2 regions of the Bradyrhizobium sp. USDA3516 genome follow, and region 2 is predicted to be linked to the other one. Evidence: predicted binding sites of a transcription regulator. Region 2 holds the regulator's gene; the other holds the start of a gene.
The links. Region 2 encodes LexA, which represses DNA repair genes until DNA is damaged. Its sites were predicted from a motif close to TGTTCNNNNTGTGTTCNG; they were not measured.

Region 1 (4,363 bases), on a different contig from region 2:
AAGCCGTTGTGGTCCTGGCGCCAGACATGCGAGGTCAGGAGATAGTTGAGCGAGGCGATCGGACGCCGCCACGGCAGCTCCCGCGTCACCTTCAGCCATTTGGCGTGCTGGTTGAACATGGAATCCACGATGTGGATGAAGGCCTCGTAGCAGGAGAAGAAGCCGTGCCGTCCGGTGAGCAGGTAGCCCTCCAGCCAGCCCTGGCAGAGATGCTCGCTCAGCACTTCCATGACGCGGCCGTCCTGGGCGAGATGCACGTCATAAGGCTCGGTCGGCTCCATCCAGACGCGTTCGGTGGCTTCGAACACGGCATCTAACCGGTTCGATGCCGTCTCGTCCGGGCCCATGATGCGGAAATTGCGCGCGTCCGCGTTCAGGCGAATGACGTCGCGCAGGAATTTGCCGAGCTCGCGCGTCGCTTCCGCCACGACCTCGCCGGGCTGCGGCACGTCGATCGCGAAGCGGCGGAAGTCCGGCAGCTTCAGCTCCTTCTTCAAAAGGCCGCCATTGGCATGCGGATTGGTGCCCATGCGCCTGACGCCTTCGGGCGCGAGCGCCTGAAGCTCGGCCATCAGCGCGCCGTTGCCATCGAACAGCTTTTCCGGCTCGTAACTGCGCATCCAGTCTTCGAGCACCTTGAGATGCGCCGGGTTCTCGCGGCAGCCTGCGACCGGCACTTGATGCGCGCGCCAAAAGCCCTCGACCTTCTTGCCGTCGACCTCTTTCGGGCCGGTCCAGCCCTTCGGGCTGCGCAGCACGATCATCGGCCAGCGCGGCCGCTCGACGCTTTCGCGGCCGTCGCGGGCGTGTTGCTGGATCGAGCGGATGCTGGCGAATGCGACGTCGAGCGCATCGGCCATGGCTTGGTGCATCAATTTGGGATCGTCGCCCGTGACGAACAGCGGCTCGTGGCCGAACCCGCGGAAGAGGTCGCGGATCTCCGCATCTTTCATCCGTCCCAGCACGGTGGGATTTGCGATCTTGTAGCCGTTGAGATGCAGGATCGGCAGCACCGCGCCGTCATGGGCGGGGTTCAGGAACTTGTTCGAGTGCCAGGACGCGGCCAGCGGCCCGGTCTCGGCCTCGCCGTCGCCGACCACGCAGGCGACGATCAAATCCGGATTGTCGAATGCCGCGCCATAGGCGTGCACCAGCGCGTAGCCGAGCTCGCCGCCTTCGTGGATCGAGCCCGGCGTTTCCGGCGCGGCGTGGCTCGGGATACCGCCGGGGAAGGAGAACTGCCGAAACAGCTTGCGCAATCCATCCGCATCGCGGGCGATATCGGGATAGATTTCGCTGTAGCTGCCTTCGAGATAGGTGTTGGCGACCATGCCCGGGCCGCCATGGCCGGGACCGCAGACATAGATCACGCTGACATCGAGCGCGCGGATGACGCGGTTGAGATGGGCGTAGATGAAGTTCAGGCCCGGCGTCGTGCCCCAATGACCCAGCAGACGCGGCTTGATGTGCTCGGGCCGCAGCTTCTCGCGCAGCAGCGGATTGTCGAGCAGGTAGATTTGCCCGACCGAGAGGTAATTGGCGGCGCGCCAATAGCGATCGAGCAGATCGAGGTCGCTGCTCGCTTCGGCCGTTTTTTGTTGGATTGTCATGTTCCTGCCGACCTTCACTTCGCGATCGTCACCAACCCGGTTCCGGGGCGATCGATCCGCCCGCCATGAAACGGGACGGTCGTGACGGCCGTGTTGCGTGAGGTCAAAGGCGGACGCGCGAAGTTTGGGCAGCTCTACTGTGCATGGGGTTGTTTTCACGTTTTTGGTTTGCGTTCTTGATTTGTTCCTATGTCGTGCTATCTTGGCTGCATGAGTCCAGCATCCTCTCATGCTCTCAAGCACCCGCCGGTCACGGCGCCCTCCGAGCCGGCGGGTGCGCCTTCGGATTTCCCCGAGCTGGGCGTCGCCATCGACCGCGCGCGCAGGCGCGGGCGGGGCGCACAATCCAATGCCAGCGGCCGCTACGAGGCCGAGGCGCGCGTCGCGTTCGATGACGGCTGGCAGAGCCTGGACGAACTGCCGCCGTTCAAGACCAGTGTCGCCATCGACACCTCGCGCAAGGTGATCACCCGCAACGATTCCCCCGACATCGGCTTCGACCGCTCGATCAATCCGTATCGCGGCTGCGAGCACGGCTGCGTCTATTGCTTCGCGCGACCGACCCATGCCTATCTCGGCCTGTCGCCCGGGCTCGACTTCGAATCGAAGCTGTTCGCCAAGCCCGACGCGCCCTCGCTGCTCGAGAAGGAGCTTGCGGCGCCCGGCTACGAGCCGCGGATGATCGCGATCGGCACCAATACCGATCCCTACCAGCCGATCGAGCGCGAGCGCAAAATCATGCGCGGCATTTTGGAAGTGCTGGAGCGCACCTCGCATCCGGTCGGCATCGTCACCAAGTCGGCCCTGGTGCTCCGCGACATCGACATTCTCCAGCGGATGGCCAAGCGCAACCTCGCCAAGGTCGCGATCTCGGTCACCTCGCTCGATCCGAAGCTGGCGCGCACCATGGAGCCGCGGGCCTCGACGCCGCCGAAGCGGCTGGAGGCGCTGAAGCAGCTCTCGGAGGCCGGCATTCCCACCACGGTGATGGTCGCGCCAGTGATCCCGGCACTGAACGATTCCGAGATCGAGCGCATCCTCGATGCCGCCGCCCATGCTGGCGTCAAGGAAGCCGCCTATGTGCTGCTGCGGCTGCCGCTGGAAGTGCGCGATCTCTTCCGCGAATGGCTGATGGCGAACTATCCGGACCGCTATCGCCACGTCTTCACCTTGATCCGCGACATGCGCGGCGGGCGCGACTACGACGCCAAATGGGGCGAGCGGATGAAGGGCACCGGACCGATGGCCTGGACCATCGGCCGGCGCTTTGAGATCGCCTGCGAGAGGCTCGGCCTCAACAAGCGGCGCTCCAAGCTGACGACGGATCACTTCGCGCGGCCGAAGCGGAACGGCGACCAGCTCAGCCTGTTCTGAGGGGCGGCGCGGCAGTGCGGCCGGCCTGAATAACGGGAATATCCTGGGTTCCGGGTTGCGCTGCCAAAGCCCCCTGGCGCACGATCCCGGCCATGATTCGGGACAAGTCCGCCAAGACCCCAGCCAAAGACGCGCCGAAGAAGAAGGCCGCGAACAAGGCTGCGCCCGCCAAGGCGGCCAAGATCTCTGCAGCTGACGCTGCGAAGGTTCCTGCCGGCAAGAAGGGCATCATCGCCGTTGCGCCCCCCAGCTTCCGCCGCGAGCGCGCGCTGATCAAGCGCGGCGTCTGGCCGGTCGCGGGCTGCGACGAGGCCGGCCGCGGCCCGCTCGCAGGTCCCGTGGTGGCTGCCGCGGTGATTCTCGATCCCGACCGGATTCCCCGCGGCATCGACGATTCCAAGCGCCTGACCGCCGAGGAGCGCGAAAAGCTGTTCGACAAGATCTGCGCCACCGCGCAGGTCTCGGTCGCCGTTGCCTCGCCGGCGCGAATCGACCGCGACAACATCCTGCGCGCCTCGCTGTGGGCGCTGAAGCGCGCCGTAATGGCCCTGCCGGAGGCGCCCCGCCACGTCTTCGTCGACGGCCGCGACCGGCTCGATACGAATTGCGATTGCGAGGCCGTGATCGGCGGCGACGGCATCGTGCTCTCGATCGCCGCGGCCTCCATCGTCGCCAAGGTCACCCGGGACCGGCTGATGTGCGCGCTGGCGCAGGACTGCCCCGGCTACGGCTTCGAGCAGCACAAGGGCTACGCCGTCCCCGAGCATCTCGATGCGCTCGATCGCCTCGGCCCCTCCATCCACCACCGCAGCTTCTTCGCCCCCGTCGCCGCCGCCCGCGCCAAGCACATGCCCTGGACCGTCGAGCCGGTGCAGGACCTGTTCTCGGTGACCGAGGTCGAGGTGCAGCTGGAGGCGAGCGTCGAGATCGATGCGTCAGTAAATCTCTAGCGATCCTCCTGCAGCTTTCCCATCCGTCACGGCCGGGCTTGACCCGGCCATCCAGGTCTTGCCAGCGGCACGAAGAACGTGGATGCCCGGGCCTTCGCCTCGCCGAAGCGGCTTCGGCCGCGCAGGCGGGACAAGCCGGGCATGACGAGCAAACCGAAGTTGCCACGACGCGCAGCGCCCTTTATCAAAACAGACGTGAGCGAATAGGGCCGGCTGGACGGGTTGGCTGCACCTTCGGACGTTGCATGCGGTTTACCTCCCTGGTCATCGAGCTCATTCGCGCCCGGCCGCGGCTGATCGTTTGGATTGCCGTGCTGCTGCAGGCTTTGATGTGGCTGTTCGTGGCGCTGGTGGTCTACCGCAGCCCGCCCGGCAATCTCGCGACCCTTCTGGCCTTCGGCAGGGAATACCAAGTTGGCACCGATCTCG
Region 2 (4,363 bases):
CGCCCGTGGCCCTGATGCCGGTTTCTGACGCGCTCGCCGCGGTGCTGGCCGGCGCAGAGCCGCTGGCTGAAGAGAAGGTTTCGCTCGACGAGGCCTATCATCGTGTGCTCGCCGGCGACATCGCGGCGCGGCGGACGCAGCCACCGGAGGCGATGTCGGCGATGGACGGCTATGCCGTGCGCGCGGCCGACGCGACGATCGATTCCAGGCTGACCGTCGTCGGCGAGGTGGCGGCGGGTCGGCCGTTCGCGGGACGCGTCGGCCCCGGCGAAGCCGTGCGGATCTTCACCGGCGGCGTCGTTCCCGACGGCGCCGATGCCGTCGTGATCCAGGAGGACACGGCTGCCGACGGCAAGCATGTCACGATCAAGGAAGCCGCCATTTTCGGCCGGCACATCCGCGCTGCAGGCATCGACTTCCGTGAAGGCGACGTGCTGCTGCGCAAGGGAATCCGTCTCACCGAGCGCGATCTCGCCCTCGCCGCCGGAATGAACCATCCACATCTCGCCGTCGTCCGCCGCCCGAGGGTCGCGATCCTCGCCACCGGCGACGAGCTCGTGATGCCGGGCACCGCGCCTGGTCCCGGCCAGATCGTCTATTCCAACGGCTATGCCCTGCACGCGCTCGCCCGCAGCGAGGGCGCCGAGACCATCGACCTCGGAATTGCCGCCGATACGCTGGAGGCGACCTCCGCCGGCATCCGCCGCGCGCGCGAGGGCGGCGCCGACATCCTGATCACGACCGGCGGCGCCTCGGTCGGTGACCACGATCTGGTCCAGCAGGCGCTCAAGGGCGAAGGCATCGCGATGGCGTTCTGGAAGATCGCGATCCGGCCCGGCAAGCCGATGATGCACGGGAGGCTCGGCCCGATGCGCGTGATCGGCCTGCCCGGCAATCCCGTGTCGTCATATGTCTGCGCCTTCCTGTTCATGGTGCCCTTGATTCGCGCTCTCGCGGGCCGTTCAGCGATTCATCATCAGCGCGAGCGCGCCGTGCTGGGCCGCGATGTCGCCGCCAACGACCAGCGCGAGGACTATCTGCGTGCGCGGCTGGAGGTGCGCGACGACGGCACGCGCGTCGCCCTTCCCGTCAGCCATCAGGACTCCTCCCTGCTTGCGAATCTCGCTGCGGCACAGGTACTTCTCGTGCGGGCTCCGTTCGCCCCCAAGGCCGAGGCCGGCACGCCTTGCGAGGTGCTGCGGCTCCCGGCCTGAGCTGCGAGCCACACGCATTCCGCGAGCTTGGCCGCGTTCACCGTAAATTAAGCAGTTGCGGAACACATATCGAACATATAGTGTCCGTTCATGATTTGTTTCGAGGATGTAGCGGCCTAGTGCCGACTTCATCGTGTCGGAATCGAACGACATCAACCGGGGGACTTTGGTCGAGATGTTGACGCGCAAACAATACGAGCTTCTGCGGTTCATCAGCGAGCGTCTGAAGGAAAGCGGCGTGCCGCCGTCCTTCGACGAGATGAAGGATGCGCTCGACCTGCGCTCGAAATCAGGCATCCATCGCCTGATCACTGCGCTCGAGGAGCGCGGCTTCATTCGCCGCCTGCCCAACCGTGCCCGTGCCATCGAGGTGATCAAGCTGCCCGAGCTCCAGGCCGCCGCCGGCAATCGCCGCGGCTTCACCCCGAGCGTCATCGAGGGCAATCTCGGCAAGGTGCGCGCGAGCTCCAGCCCGCCCGCGGACGAGGGCGAGCGTCCGGTCGCGGTGCCCGTGATGGGCCGCATCGCCGCCGGCACGCCGATCGAGGCGCTGCAGACCCGCAGCCACACCATCAGCGTACCGCCGGACATGCTCGGCTCGGGCGAGCACTACGCGCTCGAAGTGCGCGGCGATTCGATGGTCGAGGCCGGCATCCTCGACGGCGACATGGCGCTGATCCAGCGCAACGAGACTGCCAATACCGGCGACATCGTGGTGGCATTGATCGACGACGAGGAGGCCACGCTCAAGCGCTTCCGCCGCCGCGGCGCCTCGATCGCGCTCGAGCCCGCCAATGCCGCCTACGAGGTCCGCATTCTTCCGCCGAACCGCGTGAAGATACAGGGCAAGCTGATCGGGCTTTACCGGAAGTACTGATACGGGAAGTCTCAAGCGCCTCGCGCGCTTCGATCGGCATCGTCGATCCAGCATCGGAGCGGATGCTTGTTCGCTCCGGCCGGACGGTTTCTCTGGTTCTGCGCCGACTGTCCGGCCCTCTTCCCGCGCGACATCCGCCGCGCGACATCCGCCCATGCAGGCCCGCAGCCATTTCTGCTTCGCCGGCAGAGTCGTGCCGGCCGTGCCGATAGCTCCGGCCGAATGCAAGGACGCGAGGTTTGTTCCTATTGAATCCGGGAAAGATAATGTGATCGCGCGCTGCGGACGCGAGCCGCAGATTTGCCCATAACCGAGCAGAGCGTTGCAGGCTTCCACTCTGATAGAGGCCTGCGCCTCGAAAGAGACGCGGGTCGCTATTCCAGCATGAGGAGCACCCGATGTGTGACTACAGCCTGCATGCCGTCGCGACGCGCCCCGCCGAGGTCGGCGAGACGATCGTCACGACAACCTTCCGCGGCACCTCGACGCGCGGTTTCGCTTCCGAAGCCGATCTCTCCGTCGCGGTCTGTCTGCTGCCGGGGACGGAGCTCGCTTTCGCCGACAACGTCCGCTACGACAACCGCTGGATCTGGACGCGCACCGTGAACTCCCGCGTCGGCAAGTTCGGCAAGATCGACCCGCACATTCCCGATCGCCATCATGACGCGATCGAATTCCCCGACGGCAAGTACGTGCTGGTGACGCAGCTCGTCGAAGGCCAGCGCGCGACCGTGCTGCAATTGCCGGTGACGCAGCCAGCCCCCGAGCGCGAGCACAAGCCGCAGATCATCGCCGACACGCGGCCCACGATCACGCGCCTGCCGATCGGCTGACGCCCATCGGCCGAAAGGCCGAGCCCGGGATTGAAATTGCCGTCGCCGGCCGAGGCCGGCGAGCCCGGTGGGTTTGTGTTTCAGGACATTCGATCGGTAAGCCCGTCGCCGCACGAAGTTTGGGCCGTCCTGCCTGAATTTTGAACGTCCGCTCCGCAGCCAAATGACCGATGCTGTCGTGGTTCGAGGCGGCGGACACGCTCGATGAAGACCTTTATTCGCGTCGTTGAACTCTGGATACCCGACCGGACGCGCATGCGGCTGGAATTCGGCGGCGGCCTCTACGGTGAAGGGCTGTCCGCGTTCAAGGCCGTCAGCGAAGAGCTGCACTTCGGATACGACGAGGGACTTCCAGGCAAGGCCTGGGCCTGTGGTCACCCCGTCATCCTCACGAAATTCGCCAACTCCTATTTCAAGCGGACCGATCAGGCCGCTGCGGCCGGCCTCACCTGCGGCGTGGCGGTGCCGGTGTTCGCGGGCGAATTCCTGCAAGCCGTGCTGGTGCTGTTCTGCGGCGACGACGAGGCGCATGTCGGCGCGATCGAGCTCTGGCACAACGATCCTGATCTCTCGCACGAGATGGGGCTCGTCGATGGCTATTACGGCACGGCGGACATGTTCGAATTCAACTCCCGCCACACCAGATTTCCGCGCGGCTTCGGCCTGCCCGGACGCACCTGGAAGGCGGGCCTGCCGCTGATCATCAAGGACCTGCACGACGCCAAGAGCTTCCTGCGCTGGGAGGACGCCGCCAAGGTCGGGATCAATCTCGGCGTCGGCGTGCCCTACCGAACCGGCACCGACCAGACCTGGGTTCTGACATTCCTCTCCGCGCAGGCAACGCCGATTGCGCGACGCTTCGAGATCTGGGTCCCGAACGAGGCCCGTTCGGCGCTGGTCTTTCGCGCCGGCGATTGCAGCGCGCAGACCGACCTCGCCGCACGCTATGCGGCGCAGTCCATCGCCAAGGGGGAAGGCAGCATCGGCGGCGCCTGGGCCGTCGGCATGCCCGCGCTCAACGACGATCTCACCAGTGACGGCTCGATCGCCGGCTCCGAAGCCCGCGCAGCCGGGCTGAGCCGAATGGTGGCCCTGCCGGTCATCGGCAACGGAAGGCTTGACGCGGTGCTGGCCTGGTATTTGTGATCCGCGTCAATCGTCGGCCTGCAAGTCGGCCTCCGATGGCGTTGCGTCCCGGTTGCGGGGTACGGCCGCCTTCGGCACGAGGCTGCCGTCGAAATCCCCCTCGCCGGCGCCGGCCGGCAGCCAGGGACGGCTTGCTCCCCTCGCCCTCACCACCTGCACCGAAAACCCCTCTCCGCTGCGCGTCAGAGCCAGTGCGCCCTGACTGGCAAGACGGGCCCGATCGACCACCATCGCCGCGCAATCGGACGGCGCCGGCCGCGCCGTCACCACCAGCGCGGCGCGGCTGCAATCAT

Region 1: the regulator LexA is predicted to act here: its motif matches at 1,782-1,799, upstream of AC24YW_RS18775 (PA0069 family radical SAM protein).

Annotation. Positions count from the first base shown of each region.
Region 1 is NZ_JBYGYN010000005.1:372,479-376,841, forward strand. Features, by position in the region: gene AC24YW_RS18770 (phosphoketolase family protein) at 1-1,610, opposite strand, end outside; gene AC24YW_RS18775 (PA0069 family radical SAM protein) at 1,821-2,984, shown strand; gene rnhB (ribonuclease HII) at 3,077-3,934, shown strand; gene AC24YW_RS18785 (glycosyltransferase family 39 protein) at 4,180-4,363, shown strand, end outside.
Region 2 is NZ_JBYGYN010000006.1:279,568-283,930, reverse strand. Features, by position in the region: gene AC24YW_RS20760 (molybdopterin molybdotransferase MoeA) at 6-1,214, shown strand; gene lexA (transcriptional repressor LexA) at 1,390-2,091, shown strand; gene AC24YW_RS20750 (hypothetical protein) at 2,490-2,924, shown strand; gene AC24YW_RS20745 (GAF domain-containing protein) at 3,129-4,070, shown strand; gene AC24YW_RS20740 (ComEC/Rec2 family competence protein) at 4,077-4,363, opposite strand, start outside.